Regions from separate parts of the Streptomyces sp. SD15 genome, predicted to be linked through region 1. Evidence: riboswitches for the same ligand, from Rfam matches in the RefSeq annotation. Region 1 holds a riboswitch; each other region holds the start of a gene.
The links. Region 1 has a riboswitch for S-adenosylmethionine ahead of ACX28W_RS08320 (aminotransferase class V-fold PLP-dependent enzyme). Riboswitches for the same ligand answer to the same signal wherever they lie in the genome.
Positions count from the first base shown of each region.

Region 2: it holds a riboswitch for S-adenosylmethionine, as region 1 does, so the genes downstream of both, ACX28W_RS00650 (putative leader peptide) here and ACX28W_RS08320 (aminotransferase class V-fold PLP-dependent enzyme) in region 1, are expected to answer to the same signal.
Region 3: it holds a riboswitch for S-adenosylmethionine, as region 1 does, so the genes downstream of both, thrC (threonine synthase) here and ACX28W_RS08320 (aminotransferase class V-fold PLP-dependent enzyme) in region 1, are expected to answer to the same signal.

Region 1 is NZ_JBTLMO010000006.1:119,537-126,665, reverse strand. It holds gene ACX28W_RS08340 (NYN domain-containing protein) at 1-843, opposite strand, end outside; gene ACX28W_RS08335 (hypothetical protein) at 878-1,117, opposite strand; gene ACX28W_RS08330 (rhomboid family intramembrane serine protease) at 1,272-2,003, shown strand; gene ACX28W_RS08325 (Lrp/AsnC family transcriptional regulator) at 2,000-2,281, shown strand; gene ACX28W_RS08320 (aminotransferase class V-fold PLP-dependent enzyme) at 2,587-3,948, opposite strand; SAM riboswitch class IV at 4,134-4,250, opposite strand; gene trpD (anthranilate phosphoribosyltransferase) at 4,423-5,487, opposite strand; gene qcrB (cytochrome bc1 complex cytochrome b subunit) at 5,646-7,129, opposite strand, start outside.
Region 2 is NZ_JBTLMO010000001.1:132,114-139,242, forward strand. It holds gene ACX28W_RS00620 (LLM class flavin-dependent oxidoreductase) at 1-430, opposite strand, end outside; gene ACX28W_RS00625 (putative leader peptide) at 527-697, opposite strand; gene ACX28W_RS00630 (GNAT family N-acetyltransferase) at 707-1,459, opposite strand; gene ACX28W_RS00635 (ABC transporter substrate-binding protein) at 1,515-2,540, opposite strand; gene ACX28W_RS00640 (amino acid ABC transporter ATP-binding protein) at 2,659-3,426, opposite strand; gene ACX28W_RS00645 (amino acid ABC transporter permease) at 3,423-4,412, opposite strand; SAM riboswitch class IV at 4,932-5,078, shown strand; gene ACX28W_RS00650 (putative leader peptide) at 5,117-5,182, shown strand; gene ACX28W_RS00655 (glutathione S-transferase C-terminal domain-containing protein) at 5,286-6,095, shown strand; gene ACX28W_RS00660 (YceI family protein) at 6,114-6,629, opposite strand; gene ACX28W_RS00665 (MarR family winged helix-turn-helix transcriptional regulator) at 6,757-7,129, shown strand, end outside.
Region 3 is NZ_JBTLMO010000007.1:21,685-28,813, forward strand. It holds gene otsB (trehalose-phosphatase) at 1-568, shown strand, start outside; gene ACX28W_RS09100 (alpha,alpha-trehalose-phosphate synthase (UDP-forming)) at 606-1,994, opposite strand; gene ACX28W_RS09105 (glucosyl-3-phosphoglycerate synthase) at 2,081-3,025, opposite strand; SAM riboswitch class I at 3,183-3,341, shown strand; gene thrC (threonine synthase) at 3,359-4,675, shown strand; gene ACX28W_RS09115 (MoaD/ThiS family protein) at 4,804-5,079, shown strand; gene ACX28W_RS09120 (cold-shock protein) at 5,533-5,742, shown strand; gene groL (chaperonin GroEL) at 6,084-7,129, shown strand, end outside.

The DNA of each region.
Region 1 (7,129 bases):
CGGCAGGGCGAGTTCACGCCGCAGCCCCTGGGCGGCGTCCAGCACGGTGTCGAGCAGCAGCCGTACCCGCATGTCCTCGACACTGCGCCCCTCGCGCGCCGCCTTGCGGGTGGCCTCCAGGGCCGCCTCGGCCTCGGCGAGCCGCGCCTTGAGCCGCCGGGTCTCGCTCTCGGCGGTGGACACCTGGGCCTGCCCCTCCGCCCGTACGGTGTCCATCTCGCCCTGCAGCTTGCGTACGGCCGCCTCCCCCCGCTTGACGTCGCTGAGCGCGCCGCGCAGCTTGCGGTGAAGCGATTCGGCTTCCTTGCGCGCCGACTCCAGCTCCGTACGCAGCCGTTCGGTTTCGGCCTTGGTCTGCCCCCGCGCCGCAGCGAGCTCCGCGCGCAGCCGCTCCAGCTCGGCGCGGCTCTCCTCGTCGGCGCGCTCCGCGTCCGCGCGCAGGGCCTCCTCGCCCGCCGCGGTGACCAGCTTCACCCAGCCCATGGGGCGCAGCACATAGGCCGCGGCCGCCACGTCCAGCGGATCCGCGGCAGGGGGCGGCGCACCCGAGTCGAGAGCACCGACGAGCTCCGGCTGGGCCTCTCTCAGCTTCTCGGCGATGCGCTGCCTGAACAGCGGTTCGCTCTCCAGCGCCGTCGCCATGGCATTGCCGGCGAACTTCGCCCGCCGACTCGGGGTGAACCGGGCGTACTGCCGCAAAGGGGCAGGCAGTTCGGCGACGGTCAACCCACCGAACCCGTCCGACACGATCTGTACGACACGACGTCGCACGCCGTCGGGCAGCGGACGGTCGAGCACCTCAGCGGCGCCGTCGTCCGGCTCCCCGCCTGTGGTCTCCGCCATCCGTCACCCCAATGTCTGTGCGGGGCCCGCTCCCTCAGGAGCCGGCGCCCGGCCTGTCCACCAGTTCCACCTGATCCACCGCATTGCACCAGCGGCAACGCACCGACTCGATGGTCTCACTGACCACCTTGCGCTCCTCGACGTTCGGCTCACCAGCCAGGTCGAGGTGCACATACTCGACGACCTTGGACGAGCGGGTCACGTCGAATCGCGTGAGGTTGCCGCAGAGCGTGCAGCGCCAGCGAGTCTCGGCGGTCGGCAGGGGAACCGTCATGTGGCAGTCGCTTTCCTTCTAGTGTCCGTCCAGCGCCAGTCTCCCTGGTGCGTGTGGCTCGTAACCCTACGGCCTGGCGGGTACTCGACGCTCGGCCGTCCACAGCGGCGAGGCACTCTGTGCGCATAGGTCCTGTTACGTCATGCTCTGTTGCATGATCAGCAAGTGGAGTACGACGGTCGGCAGGGCGGCGCGGGGTCAGTCCGCGCCGGTGACGTACGGGCTGATCGTCGTGTGCTGCCTGATCTTCCTGATCGGCCCGGCTTCGGGATTCAATCCGACGTACGGCACAGGGGACGAACTGCTGGTCGCCCAGCGAACCTATTTCCGGCGCTGGGGCGTGGTGCCCGCCGAACTCCTCAGCGGAATCCCGAACGCCGCGCTCACCCCCGCGACAGCCCTGTTCATCCACGGCAGCTGGCTCCACCTCCTGGGGAACATGCTCTTCTTCTACGTCTTCGGAGCGATGGCCGAGGAACGCATGGGCCACTTCGAGTTCGCCCTCTTCTACGTGGGCTGCGGCTACCTCGCCCTGCTGGGCTACGCGATCGCCCATTCCGACTCCGAGCAGAGTCTGGTCGGTGCCTCGGGGGCGATCTCCGCGGTCCTCGGCGCGTTCCTGTACCTGTTCCCCAGGGCCCGGGTGACCAGTCTCTTCCCGTTCCTCTTCTTCCTGCCGCTGCGCTTCCCCGCCTGGGTCGTACTGCCCTTCTGGGTGACCCTGCAGTGGCTGGCGGCGGGCCAGGCGGCCCAGGGCCCGGGGGTGGCGTACCTGGCGCACCTGGTGGGCTTCTCCCTGGGCTTCGGCTACGCGTGGGTGCGCTACGGGCGTGCGACTAGAGTGAAAACCCCAGCCGCGGCCCCCGAGGGAGAAAACCAGCCGTGATCACCGCGATCGTGCTCATCAAGACCAGCGTGGACCGGATCCCCGAGATCGCCGAGTCGATCGCCGCGCTGGACAGTGTCAGCGAGGTCTTCTCCGTCACCGGTACCTACGATCTGATCGCCATGGTCCGGGTGAAGGCTCACGACGATCTCGCCGACGTCATCCCCGGCAAGATCAGCAAGATTCCCGGCGTCGAGGCGACGGACACGCACGTCGCGTTCCGCACGTACTCCCAGCACGACCTGGAGGCGGCGTTCGCGATCGGGCTGGACGGTTAGGTTCCTCGCCCCCACCGCCCCTACCCGTCCCATCCCTACCTGGGGGCTCCGCCCCCAGACCCCCGTTCGGCCTGAACGGCCTCGTCCTCAAACGCCGGACGGGCTGAGACACCCAGGGGCGCGGGGAACTGCGCGCCGAGCCCCCACCGTCCCGCAGCAAAAGAACCACCGCCGGGGGGTCCGGGGGCGGAGCCCTCGGGGATGATGGGGGTCCCCCCTGCTCGAGCGAAGTCGAGAGCTTGGGGGAGGGTAGGGGCGGCGGGGGCGAACTCACCACCCAAGCCCCCCAACCACCCGCGGTCACCTCAAACGGCGGGCACGCAACGGCCGTCTTCCGTGCGGTAGTTCCACTTCGCACCGTCCCGGACCAACTCCCTCACGGCCCGTACGAAACGCTCCACGTGCTCATCGGGCGTACCCGCCCCGAAGCTGACACGGATCGCGTTGAGGGACTTCTCCCCCGGCGCGGCCTCGGGCGCGCCGCACTCCCCCTGGGTCCCCGGGTCGCTGCCGAGGAGCGTGCGCACCAGCGGATGGGCGCAGAAGAGTCCGTCGCGCACCCCGATGCCGTACTCCGCGGAGAGCGCCGCCGCGAAGTGCGAGCTGTTCCAGCCCTCCACGACGAAGGAGATGACGCCGACCCGCGGGGCGTCGTCACCGAAGAGGGACAGGACACGCACCTCGGGAACCTCGGCGAGCCCCGCGCGGACGGCCGCGATGAGCTGCTGCTCACGGGCGACGAGCGTGTCGAAGCCCGCCTCGGTGAGCGCCTTGCAGGCGGAGGCGATCGAGTAGGCGCCGATGACGTTCGGTGAGCCGGCCTCGTGCCGGGCCGCGCTCTCGTGCCACTCCACATCCACCCCGCCGTCCGTACGCCGCGTGACCTTGCGGCTGGCGCCGCCACCGGCGAGGTACGGCTCGGCCTCACGCAGCCAGTCGGAGCGGCCCGCGAGGACGCCGGAGCCGAACGGCGCGTACAGCTTGTGCCCGGAGAAGGCGACCCAGTCGACGTCGAGGTCCCGTACCGACACGGGGTGGTGCGGAGCGAGCTGGGCGGCGTCGAGGACGATCCGGGCGCCGTGCGCGTGCGCCGCGGCGGCGAGCTCACGCACGGGCCACAGCTCACCGGTGACGTTCGAGGCGCCGGTCACACAGACGAGGGCCGGACCGTGGGGGTCGCGGTCGGCGAGGGCACCCTCCAGGGTGGCCACGGCCTGCCGCGGGGTGCGGGGCGCGTCGAGGTACGTCACCCGCGCGTCCTTCCACGGCAGCAGCGAGGCGTGGTGCTCGGTCTCGAAGACGAAGACCTGGCAGTCGGCCGGAAGGGTGGCGGCCAGCAGGTTGAGCGAGTCGGTGGTCGACCGGGTGAAGACGACCTGATCGCCCTCCCGGCAGTCCAGGAACTCCGCGACGGTCGTGCGGGCGTTCTCGAAGAGGTCGGTGGACAGCTGGGACAGGTATCCGGCGCCGCGGTGCACGCTGCCGTAGTACGGGGCGTACGCGGCCACGTCGTCCCACACCCGCTGCAGGGCCGGAGCGCTGGCGGCGTAGTCGAGCGCGGCGTAGGTGACCTCGCCGCCGGTGACCAGCGGGACGGTGACATCCCGCCCCAGAACGGGCAGCGGGGCACAAACGGACTGGTCGGCGGCAATGACGGAGACAGACATGGCGAGCTCCTGTGAGAGGCAGGCGGAATCGCTGTGCCGGACAGCCCGGGCGGGGCGTCCACAGCACAGGAAAAGGCGAAAAAGGGGTACGCGGAGGCGGGGCTCGAGCCCTATCGCATTCGCTTGCTCACAGAGGGCTCCCTCGAACGACCAGGACCCCTGGTGTCCACTCAAAGAGTGCGAGGGGTCCGCGCTTGCCGTAGACCTCGCTGCCTACGGCCTGGTCTTCACCCGGGGCACCCCGCCACGGACGGAGGGTTGCCGGACAGCCGGCCGGGGCCTGATGGCTGTCGCTCATGACCTGCGCAGCATCTTGCCACACGCCCTCCCGGGCGCAACCCCCATGTCCGGATACCGGGACGGGGCGGAGCCCCCAAGGAGGATGGGGATCCCCCTGCTCGAGCGAAGCCGAGAGCTTGGGGGAGGGTAGGGGCGGCGGGGGCGAACAAACCCCACCCCCCGCCGCCGCGGGCGCTACGCGTTGCTGGCCGCCACCCACCGCTCCAGCGCCGCCTTCGCCGCCCCGGAATCGATCGCCTCCGCCGCCTTCGCCATCCCGACGCGCAGCTGCTCCGCAAGCGGCGCCTCGCCCGGCGAGAGGGCGACCAGCGCCGCCGCCGAGTTCAGCAGCACAGCGTCCCGCACGGGCCCCGTCTCACCGTTCAGCAGCCGACGGGCGACATCGGCGTTGTACGAGGCGTCAGCGCCCCGCAGGGCCTCCACGGGGACGAGGTCGAGGCCGACGTCACGGGGGTCGAAGCGCTCCTCCTGGACCTTGCCGTCACGGACGACCCACACCTTCGACGTCGACGTGGTGGTCAGCTCGTCCAGGCCGTCGTCACCGCGGAAGACCAGCGAGGAGTTGCCGCGCTCGGCGAACACGCCGGCCACGATCGGCGCCATGCGCGGATCCGCGACGCCGACCGCCTGCGCCCGTACGCGCGCCGGGTTCGTCAGCGGGCCGAGGGCGTTGAAGACCGTCCGGATCCCCAACTGCCCCCGCGCCGCCGCCACATGACGCAGCGCCGGGTGGAACTTGACCGCGAAGCAGAAGGTGATCCCGGCCTCCTCGGCCACCTCGGCCACCCGCTTCAGCGGCAGCTCCAGATTGACGCCGAGCTTCTCCAGGACGTCCGAGGCACCGGACGCCGAGGACGCGGCCCGGTTGCCGTGCTTGACGACCTTGGCACCCGTTCCTGCCACCACGATCGCCGACATCGTGGAGATGTTGACGGTCTTCGCGCCGTCGCCACCCGTGCCGACGATGTCGACGGTCTCCCCCGGCACCTCGATCACGTTCGCGTGGTCGTACATCGCCCGGACCAGACCGGAGATCTCCTCGACCGTCTCGCCCTTGGCCCGCAGCGCCACCACGAAACCGGCGATCTGCGCGTCCGTCGCCTCGCCGCGCATGATGCGGTCCATCGCCCAGGCCGTGTTGTCCGCGCTCTGGTCACGGCCGTCGAGCAGTCCGTTCAGTACCTCGGGCCAGGAACGGCCCGCCGCGGTATTGCCTCCAGCGGGGTTCACAGCGCTCATAAGCCGCTCCTGGGTCCGTCCCGTCCGTCCTGGACAGGGACACCTGTAGATGAGAACACCCTATCCAGGCCCGGAGGCGGCAAAGAGCCCCCGTCCATGCAATGGACGAGGGCTCTTGCCGTGGCGATCGTGGTGATCGATGAGGATCGGTCAGGGGATCAGTGGTGGCCGTGGCCGCTCGTGATCTCCTCGTACTCCTCGACCGTGGGCTTGGGGATCTGGTTGTTCTCCCCGTAGAAGCCCTTGCTGAGCTTGGCGCGCAGCCTCTGCGTGCCCTTCACCTTGCGCTCGACACCGTTCTCGTCGACCGTCGGGCCGATCTCGGCGGGCCGGTACTGCTCGTGCGCGGTGAGCGTGTGCAGCGCTTCCGGGCCGAGCGGCTCGTGCACCTCGATGAACTCACCGTGCGGCAGGCGCTTGATGATGCCCGACTCGCGGCCGTGCAGCACCTTGTCCCTGTCGCGGCGCTGGAGGCCGAGGCAGATCCGCTTGGTGGCGAGGAACACCAGCACCGGCACCACAAAGAATCCGATGCGCGAGAACCAGGTGATCGAGTTGATCGACAGATGGAAGTGCGTCGCCCAGATGTCGTTTCCACCAACGACGAGCAGGACGAAGTACCAGCTGATCCAGGCCGCACCGAACGCGGTCCGGGTCGGGACGTTGCGCGGGCGGTCCAGGATGTGGTGCTCGCGCTTGTCGCCGGTGACCCAGGACTCGATGAACGGGTAGACCGCGATCGCGACCAGGACCAGCGGGAAGACCATCAGCGGGATGAACACACCCAGGACGAGCGTGTGACCCCAGAAGTTGATCTCCCAGCCCGGCATGACACGGATCAGGCCCTCGGAGAAGCCCATGTACCAGTCGGGCTGCGCGCCGGTGGACACCTGGTCCGGACGGTAGGGGCCCATGGTCCAGATCGGGTTGATCGAGGCGATCGCCGCGATGACCGCGATGACACCGAAGACCAGGAAGAAGAAGCCTCCGGCCTTGGCCATGTAGACCGGCAGCAGCGGCATGCCGACGACGTTCTTGTTGCTCTTTCCGGGACCCGCGAACTGCGTGTGCTTGTGGTAGAAGACCAGGATCAGGTGGGCGACCACCAGGCCGAGCATGATGCCCGGCAGCAGCAGGACGTGCACCGAGAAGAAACGGGCCACGAAGTCGCCGCCCGGGAACTCGCCGCCGAACATGAAGAACGAGAGGTACGTGCCCACGATCGGCACGGACAGGACCGCGCCCTCCATGAAGCGGACACCGGTGCCGGAGAGCAGGTCGTCCGGGAGTGAGTAACCGGTGAAGCCGGTGAACATGCCCAGGACGAACAGCAGGAAGCCGAACAGCCAGTTGACCTCACGGGGCTTGCGGAACGCACCCGTGAAGAACACGCGCATCATGTGCACGAACATGCCGGCGAGGAAGATCAGCGCCGCCCAGTGGTGGATCTGCCGGATCAGCAGACCACCGCGCACATCGAAGGAGATGTGCATGGTCGAGTTGAACGCCTCGGACATCAGCTGACCCTGCAGCGGGACGTAGCTGCCGTGGTACTCCACCTCGTTCATCGACGGGTGGAAGAACAGCGTCAGATACACACCCGTGAGGATGATGATGATGAAGGTGTAGAGGCAGACCTCAC
Region 2 (7,129 bases), on a different contig from region 1:
CCCGTACGCCCGCGCGTCCCGTGCTCACATAGTCGAGGGTGGCGATCGCCTTGGAGATGTGGAACGGCTCCGTGTGGGTGACCACCACGGTCGGCACCAGTCCTATATGGCTGGTCAGCGGCGCGACGCGGGCGGCGATGAGGACGGCGTCCAGACGCCCGCGTACCTGGTCGGTGCGGCCGTCGGGTTCGGTGAAGTGAGAGGACTGGAGTCCGAGGGCGTCCTCGATGGTCACGAAGTCGAGCAGGCCGCGCTCGGCCTCCGTGATCAGGTCCGTCCAGTACGAGGCGGTGAGCAGATCCCGGGGGCGGGCCACCGGCTCGCGCCAGGCGGCCGGGTGCCAGCCCGCGCCGTCGAGCGCGACGGCAAGGTGCAGGGCGGCGGGGGAAGAGGGGGAAGTGGGCGCGGAAGAGGGCGCGGAAGTGGGCAGCGAAGATGATGACGAGGACACGAAAGGGGTGCCTTCCTGATCGACCGTACGAGAACGCCCGCCCTCGGAAGAGAGGGCGCGGCGGGGGGTGACAGGTCAGGGACGACAGAGCGCGCCGGCGACACGCTGCAGATCTATGTGCGGCCGGGAGTACAGGTGCACGCGGTGGCGCGGGACGAGCACCATGACGCGGAGACCGGACACAGCTGGCACGTCCGTCACCTCCGCCCTTCCGTCCCGGCGGGCCCGGGGCCGCGCCGACATCATGGTGTCCTCTCAAGCACAACGGCCCGCCCGCGCCGTCTGTTCCGGCTCCGCGCCCGGAGTTCGCACCAGCAGCAAGCTCGTGCGGCGGCGCAGGGTGAAGCCGATCGACTCGTAGAGCCGGATCGCGCCGGTGTTCGCCGCGGAGGCATGGAGGAAGGGCGTGTCTCCGCGCTCCCTGATGCCGGCCGCGATCGCGCGGACCAGCCGGGTGGCCAGGCCCCTGCCGCGCTGGTCAGGATCGGTGCAGACCGCGCTGATCTCCGTCCAGCCGGGCGGGCGCAGACGTTCGCCCGCCATGGCGATCAGGCGGCCGTGGTGCCGGATGCCCAGGTAGGTGCCGAGTTCGACGGTACGGGGCAGGAAGGGACCGGGCCGGGTCAGGGCGATCAGGTCCAGGATCTCGGGTACGTCGTCGGGTCCGAGCCGCACCGCCTCGGGGGCGGGCTCGGCCCGCAGCCCCGCGTCGACCAGTTGTACGCCCTGGCCGTGCTGCACCGTCTGCCAGCCGTCGGGAGCGGTCGGTGCCCCCGACACCGGTGTGACGGTCCCCGGGCCGACCAGCGCGGCCAGGTTCTCCCAGGCACGCGGGTCGGCAGGGTCGGCGAGGGCGGCGAACGGGGAGACGTCCAGAGGGTAGCGGGCGGCGCGTCCGACGCGCTCGGCGAAGGAGGCGTGCGGGCCGGTCAGCGCGGCCCAGGCGGCGTTGTCCAGGATGTGCGCCGCCGCCTGGGTCTGTGGGGTCGGTCGGGCGAAGGTGGACATGGCGGTGCCGTATCTCCAAGGAGGGATGAGGGGCTTCAGGTCTTTCGGGAACCGGTCAGGAGTTGTCGAGCGGCAGCCCGGGCGGGTTGACCTGAGAGGTGCTGACGGCCTCGTTGGAGAGGTTCCAGGCCGCGAGCCACTTCGCGTACTGACCGTTCTCGATCAGGTAGTTGATCGCGTCGGCGACCGGCTCGGCCAGCCCGCTGTCCTTCTTCGCGGTGGCCGCGATCAGCCCCTGGAGCGTCGCGCCAGCACCGGAGAACTTGCCCGCGTTTCGCGTCGGGTTGGGCGTCTTCGCCACCTGCGTGATGTGGTACGAGATGCCGGGGTTGGGCCCGAAGTAGGCGTCGATCTTTCCGCTGGACAGCGCCAGATAGACGCTGTTGTTGTCCTGGAAGTACTTGACCGTGAGCTTCTTTCCCTCCTTCGCGAGCTTCGCCTTCCACTCCAGCAGGATCTTCTCCTGGTTGGTGCCGGCGCCCACGGAAACGGTCTTGCCGGCCAGGTTCTCGTAGTCGTCGTCGAAGTTCCAGGTGCTCTTCTTCAACACCTCGAAGGCGAGGTTGTCCTGTCGGTAGGAGGCGAACTCGTACTTCTTCTTGCGCTCCTCGGTGTCGGTGACGTTCGAGAAGGCGACGTCGACCCTGCCGCTGTCTATACCGACGAACAGGTTCTCCCAGGTCGAGTTCTTGACCTCGGGCCGCAGCCCGAGCACCGCGGCGACCAGTCTGCCCAGATCGGGTTCGGCGCCGGTGAGGGTCTTCTGGTCCTCGCCCACGTACGCCAGCGGGGGAAACCCGGCGGGCAGGGCGCCGACGCCCACGACCAGCTTGCCGCTCTTGGCCACCGACTCGGGCAGTTCGGCGCTGATGGACTTGACCTCGGAGACCTTGAGGTCGGTCTGCTGGGCGGCGCCGTTGGACAGCGCGCCCACGGTGACCGTACCGGCGGAGGCGCTGTCCGTCCTGGTGGCCGCGTCGCTGTCGCCCCCGCACGCGGCGAGCCCGGTGGCGAGGGTGACGACGGCGGCGGACGCGGTGACGCCACGGAGGAGTCTGCTGCGGAGGGTGAGGGTACGCATGGCTGTCCTTGTTCGGGGTGCGGTGACGGGTGAAAAGCGACCGGCGAAAGCGAAAGGTGAGACGTGAGAGGTGAGAGGTGAGGAGTAGGAAACAAGAAGTGAGAGGCGAGGGGCTGGGTCAGAGGACCTTGCTCAGGAAGTCTCTGGTCCGCTCGTGTTTCGGCCGGTCCAACACCTGGGCGGGCGGGCCCTGTTCGACGATCCGCCCTTCGTCGAGGAAGACGATCCGGTCGGCGACCTCGCGGGCGAACCCGATCTCGTGGGTGACGATGACGAGGGTGGTGCCGCTGGTGGCCAGGTCCTTGATGACGGCCAGTACCTCGCCGACCAGTTCGGGGTCGAGAGCGGAGGTGGGTTCGTCGAAGAGGATGACTCCGGGCCGTAGAGCGAGGGCGCGGGCGATGGCCACCCGCTGCTGCTGACCGCCCGACAACTGGCGTGGATAGGCGGCGGTCTTGTCGGCCAGACCCACCCGGCCCAGCAGGGTGAGCGCCAGCTCCCGGGCCTCAGGCTTGCTCAGCCGGCCGGTGGCCACCGGGGCGGCCGCCACGTTGTCCAGCACCGTCAGATGCGGGAACAGGTTGAAGTTCTGGAAGACGAAGCCGATCCGGCTGCGCTGGGCCAGGATCGCCCGCTCGCTCAGCTCCTTGAGCCGCTCGCCGTGCCGACGTACGCCGATCAGCTCGCCGTTCAGGCTGACATGGCCGATCTCAGGCTTCTCCAGGTGGTTGATCACCCGCAGCAGGGTGGACTTGCCGGAGCCCGACGGTCCGACGATCACCGTGACCTCTCCGGGCTCCACGGTCAACTCCACGCCGTCCAGAACGCGTTGAGATCCGTACCACTTGTGCACGTCGTGGACCTCGATCAGTGCCTTGGTGGTCATGTCGCCGTCTCCCTTCGGACGCGGGCCCGCAGGTCGCCCAGACCGGTCCGCACCTTCTGCAACGGGGTCGGCGGCAAGGTGCGCAGGGCGCCCCGCGAGTAGTACCGCTCGACGTAGAACTGGACGACGGAGACGACGCTCGTGAGGATCAGGTACCAGGTGGTGGCGACCAGGAGCAGCGGCACAATGTCGCCGGGGTAGGTGCTGCCCATGCTCTGCACCGAGCCGAAGAGGTCGAGCAGCGAGACGTAGAAGACCAGCGAGGTGGCCTTGATCAGGCCGATCAGCTGGTTGACGTAGTTCGGGGTGACGGAGCGCAGCGCCTGCGGGAACACGATCTTCCTGAACTGGTACCCCTTGGGCAGCCCGAGTGCGGAGGCCGCCTCGTGCTGGCCCTGGTCGACCGCGAGGATGCCGCCGCGCACCACTTCGGCCGCGTACGCCGCCTCGTTGAGGCTCAGTCCGACGACCGCGACGACCATGTCGGTGGCGAGCCGGGACTCGTCGAAGGTGAAGAAGGCCGGACCGAACGGGACTCCGAGGCTCAGGGTCTGGTAGAGCGCACTGAAGTTGTAGAGGAAGAGCAGGACGACGATCAGCGGTACCGAACGGAACAGCCAGATGTAGACCCAGCTCACCGCCCGCAGCACCGGACTCCTGGAGAGCCTGGCCAAGGCGAGCACGACGCCGCCGAGCAGACCCAACACCGCGCTGTACGCGGCCACTTCGAGGGTGATCAGCAGACCGTCGAGAATCGTCGGACGCAGGAACCAGTACGGGAATCGGTCCCATTGGAAGAAGGGGTTGGTCGCCAGCCCGTGGGTGATCTGCGCGACCACGACGAGCACGATCGCCGAAGCGATCCAGCGGCCCGGCCGGCGCAGCGGCAGCACTCGCTGCGCCGCCGATGGCGTCGGCTTGACCACAGGTGCGGGAGGCGGCTCTGCCGTGTCCAACTGCACGGCAGAGCCCAAGGGTTCACTCATGGAGGGCTCCAGGCGACTCGTACTCCCCCGGGGCGCGCAGGGGAAACAGGCCCGATACGGGGGCAAGGAGGGGAAGCTCACCGGGAGTTCGCCGGGACAGCGGCGAACACCAGCGGTTCAGAGCTCAGCGAAGAAGAAAGAAGAAGAAAAGCGAAAGGGCAGCGGTGCGACCGGGGTCAGCCCTGACAGAGACGGCCGGTGCCGCGACAGGTACAACACCATGCGGTGTCGGCGCGGCCGCCCTCGGCGAGGAGCAGCTCGGGGCGACGGTTCGCGGGCATGGACGCGCAGCCGTGGCGCCGCGAAGCGGTCGTCCCCGGGGCTGCGTACATCGCGGTCACCGTCACCATTCCACCCCGCGGGGCCTCGCGCTCACCGGAACGCATCCGGTCCAATGCGGCGTAAGTTAGGCACGCCGTCAAACGAATGTCAACGCCGACCGGCCCGTGTGACCACGTCGTGAGACCGCGCGGATGCCTTCTTGACGACTCACCGGAGCGCACCGAGACTGACGGGGACGGTCACGATTGTCAGCGCCCGTCGTATCGGGGTTTCCCGTACGACGCGGTTATCGGCCCCGGCCCGCTGGCAGGCAACCCTTCCACCGCGACGGGGTGCCCCGGGTGACGACCGGGTTCCGCCGGAGCGGCGGGGCAAGCGTGGTCTCGCCTCTCGCGAGCCCCGGACACGGGAGCGGTGGGAATGTGACCAGGAACGGTCTGACGAGACGTCTGCACATCGACCTGCAGCGGGTTTCCAGCGCGTACTAGACCGTCGCGTCCCACGATCCGGACCGGCACGTCAGCGCAGTCACTCCGTTCCGCCGCTGCCGCCCATGAGGCGGCCGGGGCTTCGTCGTTCCCGTGGAGAGTCATGCCCGAGACAGTTTCGCTCACTTCGCACGCAGGCACCGCAGGCCCGTGCGCCCCAACCCCGCGCGTCGCGGGCTCAGTTGCCCCGAATCCCCGGGGCGCCCTCGCGTCCCCTCGCCCGCACCGCATCCGCAGCCGCATCGGCGTGGGCCTGGCCGGCGGCTTCTACCCGGCACCGCACCGCTATCAGCTGTACCTCTCCGAGGGCTGTCCGTGCTCGCTGCGCATCTCGATCACCCTCGACCTGCTCGGCCTGCGTGACTCGGTCGCTACGACGCTGCTGGCGCTCCCCGCGGAATCAACGGAAACCTCGCAGCCACCTGCCGCGTTCACCGCACTGCGCAGCGCGTACGAGGCCACGTGGCACCACTACGACGGTCCACTCATCGCGCCCGCGCTGTGCGACCGTTGGAGCGGACGCATCGTCAGCAATCACACCCCCGACATCCTGCGCGACCTCGCCGGACTCCTGACCGGCCGCGACGACGCCTGCCTGCCTCGGCTCCACCCACCGGCCCTCGCCGCCGACATCAACGCCTTCCGTGAGCTCCTCGACCGGGACGTCACCTCTACCGCGCGGCCGGAGGTCCTGTCGGCGACGCTGGACCGGCTGAACCGGCAACTCGCCTCGCACACCTACGCGTTGGGCGACAAGCTGACGGCCGCAGACGTCGACCTCTGGGTCGCACTCGCCCAACTCAAGGCCCCTGACACCCTTTGCGGGTACGACCGGCTCCAGGCCTACGTACGACGGCTCGACGCCCACACGGCGTTCACGCGCCCGTCCCACGCCGACGCGCGGCAAACGTAACGTCCGTCGAGGTGCGAGTTACGCCTTGGCGCGGGTGAAGGCGAGCGTGCTGGTGACCGTGGCCAGGCCGCGGATCATGCCCATCTGGTTGTGATCCATTCCGAACTGGTCGCGGTCCACGGTGAAGTCCGCGGTGAGCGTGACGGCATCGGCGCCGGACTCGGTGACGCGCGCGGTGACGGACTGCGGACGGCTGATGCCGCGCACGGTCAACTGGCCGTCGATCTCGACGGTGTCGTCCTGACCGACGGCGGTGGCGTGGACGGCGAAGGTGATCGTGGGGTGCCGGTCCGCGTCGAAGAGGTCGGCGCCGCGGAGGTGCGTGTCGCGCTTGGCGTTCTTGGTGTCCAGGGACGCGACGTCCAGAGTGATGGTGCCGTTCGCGGTCCCGTCGGGCTGGACCTCGCCCTCTCCGGTGACACCGGTGAAGGTGCCCTTGACGGTGACCATGCCCCACATCGTCTTGTGCTTGATGGCGACGGTGGAACGGGCGGGGTCGAGCTGCCAGAGGCCGGTTTCTACGGCGACGGTCATGAGGGTTCTCCAGACGGTTACAGGTCGTACACAAGGAGTGTGAGGAGGACGACCGAGGTCATCCAATTTTGGATGACTGAACGCTAGCCTGTTCTTCAAATTTGGACAACCGGTAGACTGCGACACCATGGCCGACTCCTCCGCCCCCGCCGATCCGCCCGAACGCGAGCACACGGGCGACGACGGACTGCTGCCCGCCGAGCTGCGGGCCTGGATGCGCCTGCTGGCGGCGGCCGGAGCGATCGAGCAGCAGCTGCGCGCACGGGTCAAGGACGCACTCGGTGTCTCGCACGACGAATTCCTGGTGCTGTGCCTGCTCGCGGACCAGCCCGGCTCCGGTCTGCGGATGACGCAGATCGCGGAGCTGCTGGGCCGTCCCAAGACGCGGCTGACCTATCAGGTGGCCTGCCTCCAGCACGCCGGCCTGATCACCAGGCGCTCGGCGTGCGGGGACCGGCGGGGTATCGAGGTTGCGCTCACGGACAAGGCGCGCACCCTGC
Region 3 (7,129 bases), on a different contig from region 1:
GGAGCACCTCGTCGTCCTCGGCCATTACGGCGCCGAACGCTGGGACGCGGTGAGCAGCACCGTCAACGCCCCCGCCCCACACCCCGGCGTCTCCGCCGTCCGCGCCGAGCTGCCCGGGTTCCTGGACCGGATCGGCGCCTGGCAGGGCACCTGGATCGAGGAGAAGGGGCGCGCGGTCGCCGTCCACACGCGCCGCGCGACGGATCCGCAGGCCGCGTTCGAGGCCCTGCGCGAGCCGCTCACCGACCTCGCCACCCGACACGGCCTGATCGTCGAACCCGGTCGGATGGTCCTCGAACTCCGTCCCCCGGGCATGGACAAGGGCGTCGCCCTCTTGGAGTACGTCCGCGAGGTCGGCGCCGAAGCCGTCCTCTACGCCGGCGACGACCTCGGCGATCTCCCCGCCTTCGCCGCCGTCGACAAACTCCGCTCCGACGGCGTCCCGGGCCTCCTGGTATGCAGCGGCAGCTCCGAGGTCGCCGAGCTGGCAGACCGAGCGGACCTGGTGGTCGACGGCCCGGCAGGAGTCGTACGCCTACTCAGCGCACTGGCGACAAGGCTGGAGTGACAAGCCCCCACCGGCCCGCACCCGACAGCCGGCCCTCTCAGCCCTCCAACTCCCGCAACTGCTCAAGAAACCACTGCGCCGGAGGCAACGCCGTAGCCGCGGCGGCAAGCCGTTTCGTGCGCTCGGCCCGCTCCTCCGCCGACATCGTCAGCGCCGCGTGCAGCGCGGCCGCCGTGCCGACCACGTCGTACGGGTTCACCCCGATCGCGTCCTCGCCCAGCTCCTCGTACGCCCCCGCCTCCCGGGACAGCACCAGCACGCACCCCTCGTCGGAGACGACCGGCATCTCCTTGGCGACGAGGTTCATGCCGTCCCGGATGGGGTTGACGAGGGCGACGTCGGCCAGCCGGTACGCGGCCAGGGAGCGGGCGAAGTCATCCTTGACGTGGAGCACGACGGGGGTCCAGTCCGGTGTTCCGTACCGGGAGTTGATCTCGGTCGCCAGACGCTGCACCTCGGCCGTGTAGTCCCGGTACACGGCGAGATCCTGGCGGGACGGGTATGCGAAGGCCACGTGGACGACGCGCTCGCGCCAGGTCGGCTGGTCGTCGAGCAGCTGTCGGTACGCCAGCAGGCCCCGCACGATGTTCTTCGACAGCTCGGTCCGGTCGACCCGCACGATCGTCTTCCGGCCCGCCCCGATCTGCTCACGCAGCGTGACCATCCGTTCGGCGACGTCCGCCTCGTGCGACCGCTTCCGCAGGAAGTCCGCGTCCGCGCCGAGCCCGTGCACGCCGATCCGGGTGTCACCGAGGCCGCCGACGAGCTCGGTGGCGCACGCCGTGAACGCGTCCGCCCAGCGGTGCGTCAGGAAGCCCAGCCGGTCCGCGCCGAGCATGCCGCGCAGCACCTGCTCGGCGATGTCGTCGGGCAGCATCCGGAAGTAGTCGACCGGCGCCCAGGGGGTGTGGGAGAAATGGCCGATCCGCAGGTCGGGGCGGAGTTCGCGGAGCATTCCGGGGACGAGGGTCAGGTGGTAGTCCTGTACGACCACCACGGCCCCGTCGACCGCCGCGTCGGCCAGCGCCTCGGCGAACGCCCGGTTGTACGCCTCGTACGCCGCCCACTGGCGCCGGAACTCCACGTCGAAGACCGGCTCCAGCGGCGTCTGGTAGAGCATGTGGTGGACGAACCACAGCACGGAGTTCGCGATGCCGTTGTACGCGTCCGCGTGCACGCCGGCGTCGATGTCCAGCATCCGCACACCGACCTCGCCGATCCCACGCCGGACCGCCTCGCGGTCGCCGTCGCCGAGCGCGGAGCACACCCACAGGGCGCCCGCGTCCGGCCCGATCGCCGACAGGCCCGAGACCAGCCCGCCCCCGCCGCGCCGGGCGTGGAGCGAGCCGTCCTCTCGCACCTCGTACGAGACCGGGCCGCGGTTGGAGGCGACGAGGATTCGATGGGTGCCGTGCGTTGAGGCCATGCCACCAAACCTAGCCCGGCACGGAAACGCTCAAACGTTCCTTTTGGCCGTATGCGATCTGCGGGGCGGTGCCCAAGGGGGCGCTTTTACGCGGCCCGCCTTTTTACGTACTCGGAGATTTCCGCCATCGGAGGCCTTTCCTCCGTGTCCACCGAGTGCGTGCGCGGCTCGAAACCGTCCTCGCCCCGTTCGAACTGGGTGAGGGCCGGTCGGATGAGGTGTCCGCGGGCCAGCCGGAGCTGTGCCGTGCGGTAGATCGCGGCGGACATGCGGCCCAGCGCCTGCCCGTCCTGGTGCCGGTGCTTGCGCACTCCCACGTCGACCTGGGCGAGCGCGTCCAGGCCCACCAGGTGCAGTGCGTCGATGAGCATGCCCAGCTCGACGCCGTACCCGACGGGGAAGGGGAGCTGTTCGAGGAGGGAGCGGCGGGCCGCGTACTCCCCGCCGAGCGGCTGGACGAAGCCGGCCAGTTGCGGCCAGTGCATGTTGAGCAGGGGGCGGGCCATGAGTTCCGTGACGCGGCCGCCCTGACCGGCGGCGGAGCCCAGCGGTCTGTCGTACATCGCCTTGACGAGGTCCACGCCGGGCTCGGTGAGCAGCGGCCCCACGATCCCGGAGACGAAGTCCGACGAGAACTCCTTCAGATCGGCGTCGATGAAGCAGACGATGTCCCCGCTGGTCACCAGGAGTGACCGCCAGAGGACCTCGCCCTTGCCGGGCGCGGTCGGGATGCGCGGCAGGATCTCGTCCCGGTGCACGACTCGCGCGCCCGCCGCGGCGGCCACCTCCGAGGTGCGATCCGTCGAGCCCGAGTCGATGACGACGATCTCGTCGACGAGGGGCACCTGCTGCATCAGGTCGTGGCGGATGACGGCGACGATCTCGCCGACCGTCTCCTCCTCGTTGAGCGCGGGCAGTACGACACTGACCGTCGACCCTGTGGTGCGTTTCGCGGCCATGAGCTGGTGGAGCGGGCGATCGGTTACGGACCAGGAGCGTGTGCTCAGCCAGCGCTCGACTTCCTTCAGCACAGTCTGCGGCTCCTCACTGTCTGATCACCCGGTGTCTCACGGTGTGATCCATCTCGCGGTTCGGACGACTATCTCAACTGTCCTGGCCTTCGGTTACAGTCTTGAACAACGCGGATGACCATCGCATTGCGTAGATCGTCCGCACACAACCGAATACCGCTCATCCAGAGGGGCAGAGGGATACGGCCCGTTGAAGCCCCGGCAACCCTCCAGCCGGTCTCGTACGACCACCGACTACGTCGTCGTCGCGAGGCTCCCGGCTCGGGAAGGTGCCAAATCCGTCTCACGGCGAAGTGCGTCGTGAGGAAGATGAGGAGAAAGGGCCTCGCCTCCATGGCTGCGCAGACCGTCGCAAGCACCACCGCAAGCGCCACCGAAAGCACTACGAACAGCGTAGACGGTGTCGATCTCGGACCCGCCGCCGCGCTTTCCTGCCGCGAGTGCGGTCACCGTGTGCCGCTCGGCCCGGTTTTCGCCTGCGAGGAGTGTTTCGGCCCGCTCGAGATCGCGTACGACTTCTCGGCCTACGACACCGAGGAGCTCCGCAAGCGCATCGAAGCGGGCCCCGCGAACATCTGGCGCTACGCGCCGCTGCTGCCCGTCCCCGCGGACGTCGCCGAGAAGCCGAACATCAACCCGGGCTGGACCAAGCTCGTCAAGGCCGACAACCTGGCCCGCGAGTTGGGCGTCGACCCCGGCAAGCTCTTCGTCAAGGACGACTCCGGCAACCCGACGCACTCCTTCAAGGACCGCGTCGTCGCCCAGGCCATCGAGGCCGCCCGCGCGTTCCACTTCACCACTCTCTCCTGCTCCTCCACCGGCAACCTCGCCGGTGCGGTGGGCGCCGCCGCCGCCCGGGCCGGCTTCCGCTCCTGCGTGTTCATCCCGCACGACCTGGAGCAGGGCAAGGTCGTCATGGCCGCGATCTACGGCGGTGAGCTCGTCGGCATCGAGGGCAACTACGACGACGTGAACCGTTTCTGCTCCGAGCTGATCGGCGACCCGGCCGGCGAGGGCTGGGGCTTCGTCAACGTCAACCTGCGGCCGTACTACGCGGAGGGGTCGAAGACGCTCGCGTACGAGATCTGCGAGCAGCTCGGCTGGCAGCTCCCCGACCAGCTGGTGATCCCCATCGCCTCCGGGTCGCAGCTGACGAAGATCGACAAGGGCTTGCAGGAGCTGATCAAGCTCGGGCTGGTCGCGGACAAGCCGTACAAGATCTTCGGTGCGCAGGCCGAGGGCTGCTCGCCGGTGTCCGTCGCCTACAAGGCCGGCCACGACGTCGTACGCCCGCAGAAGCCCCACACCATCGCCAAGTCGCTCGCCATCGGCAACCCGGCCGACGGGCCGTACGTGCTCGACATCGCGCGACGGACGGGCGGGGCCGTGGAGGACGTCAACGACGAGCAGGTCGTCGACGCGATCAAGCTGCTGGCCCGGACCGAGGGCATCTTCGCGGAGACCGCCGGTGGAGTGACGGTGGGTGTGGCGAAGAAGCTGATCGAGAACGGTCTTCTCGACCCGACGCTGACGACCGTCGTCCTCAACACCGGGGACGGGCTCAAGACGCTGGACGCGGTGGCGGGGACGGGGTTGACGGCGACCATTCGTCCCAGCCTGGAGTCGTTCCGTGAGGCTGGGCTCGCGTAAGGCTCCGCCAGGAGGGTTCTTTTCGCGCTGCGGGCCGTGAGGGCTGGTCGCGCCCACGCGGCGGAGCCGCACATGTCACCGCCCCGCGCCCCTTACGAGGCGCTGTACTCGACCGGAGGTCATCACCCATGAGCGTCAACGTCCGCATCCCCACCATCCTGCGCACCTACACCGACGGCAAAGCCGAGGTGAAGGCCGAGGGTGGGACCCTCGGCGAGGTCATCGCGGATCTGGAGAAGAACCACACGGGCATCTCCGCACGCGTGCTGGACGACCAGGGCAAGCTGCGCCGGTTCGTCAACGTGTACGTGAACGACGACGACGTCCGTTTCGAGCAGGGCCTGGAGACGGCGACGCCGGACGGCGCGGGCGTCTCGATCATCCCGGCGGTCGCCGGAGGCTGATCGCCGGCCCGGATCGTTACCCTCGGTAACTCCGAACACGCAGAGTTCATCGAATTGCCCCCTCCGTGAGAGAAACGGAGGGGGCAATTCTGTATGGTTGAGCGCGGTACAGTTGGGGAAGCCGCTTCGCTTTCCATGCCGGATGCATATGAGCTTCAGTGATTTCCCGGCCGGTGCCCGATAAGAAGTAGCCAAAGTGCCCCACCTCTTTGAGCCGTTTATGGCATTTATGGGGCCCGACTTGCCCTGAATCCTTGCTAATTCTCCGCATATTTCCGATCAGGCGCGCCCGGAATTCTCGTCCGATTGACCTGTTGCAGAGGGCAGTTGGACAGATACATTCAGCCGCGGTCGACGCGTTCCGGCGCACACCCCCAACCGTTGGGGGGTGAGGTCTGACCCGGGCCCGCGAAGTGCGGTCCTGTGCAAGGGCCAGTAATAGGGGAGTTAGGCATGGCTCAGGGCACCGTCAAGTGGTTCAACGCGGAGAAGGGGTACGGCTTCATCGCGGTCGACGGTGGTGCGGATGTTTTCGTCCACTACAGCGCGATTCAGATGGACGGCTACCGCACCCTGGAAGAGGGTCAGCGGGTCGATTTCGAGATCTCGCAGGGCCAGAAAGGGCCGCAGGCGGACATGGTCCGACTGGCGGCCACCGGCTGAAGCACGCGCCGACTGACTGTTCGACGTGACGAAGGGCCCGCATCCCCACCAGGGGGTGCGGGCCCTTCGGTCTGTCCGTCTGCCTGCCCCTCTGCCCGTCCGGCCGGCCGACCGTGCACACCCCCGTGTTCACCTGCGGATCGGTCGGAGCCGCTTGCACTCGGCAGGGGCGAGTGCTAATCATTGGCGTTAGCACTCTGAAGGTGAGAGTGACAACGAGGACCGGGTGGGTGAGGCCCGCAGGCCAAGTGGGGCAAGGAACCACGAGGTATGCAGGCCGTCCGTCGCGGGCGCCAGCGCGGTCCGGAGCAATCCACCCCAGTCCGGGAGGACCACTTCACATGGCCAAGATCATCGCGTTCAACGAGGAGGCGCGGCGAGGCCTCGAGCGCGGCATGAACCAGCTCGCGGACGCCGTCAAGGTCACCCTTGGCCCCAAGGGCCGCAACGTCGTCCTCGAGAAGAAGTGGGGCGCCCCCACGATCACCAACGATGGTGTTTCCATCGCCAAGGAGATCGAGCTCGAGGACCCGTACGAGAAGATCGGCGCCGAGCTGGTCAAGGAAGTCGCCAAGAAGACGGACGACGTCGCCGGTGACGGTACGACCACCGCGACCGTTCTCGCGCAGGCGCTGGTCCGCGAGGGCCTGCGCAACGTAGCCGCGGGTGCCAACCCGATGGCCCTCAAGCGCGGTATCGAGAAGGCCGTCGAGGCCGTCTCCGGTGCCCTGCTCGAGCAGGCCAAGGATGTCGAGACCAAGGAGCAGATCGCTTCCACGGCCTCCATCTCCGCCGCCGACACCCAGATCGGCGAGCTCATCGCCGAGGCGATGGACAAGGTCGGCAAGGAAGGCGTCATCACCGTCGAGGAGTCCCAGACCTTCGGTCTGGAGCTGGAGCTCACCGAGGGTATGCGCTTCGACAAGGGCTACATCTCGGCGTACTTCGCCACCGACATGGAGCGTATGGAGGCCGTCCTCGACGACCCGTACATCCTGATTGCCAACTCGAAGATCGCCAACGTCAAGGACCTGCTCCCGCTCCTCGAGAAGGTCATGCAGTCGGGTAAGCCGCTGCTGATCATCGCCGAGGACGTCGAGGGCGAGGCTCTGTCGACGCTGGTCGTCAACAAGATCCGTGGCACCTTCAAGTCCGTCGCCGTCAAGGCCCCGGGCTTCGGTGACCGCCGCAAGGCCATGCTCGGCGACATCGCCATCCTCACGGGCGGCGAGGTCATCTCCGAGGAGGTCGGCCTCAAGCTGGAGAACGCGGGTCTGGACCTGCTGGGCCGCGCCCGCAAGGTTGTCATCACCAAGGACGAGACCACGATCGTCGACGGCTCCGGCTCCGCCGACCAGGTCGCCGGTCGCGTCAACCAGATCCGTGC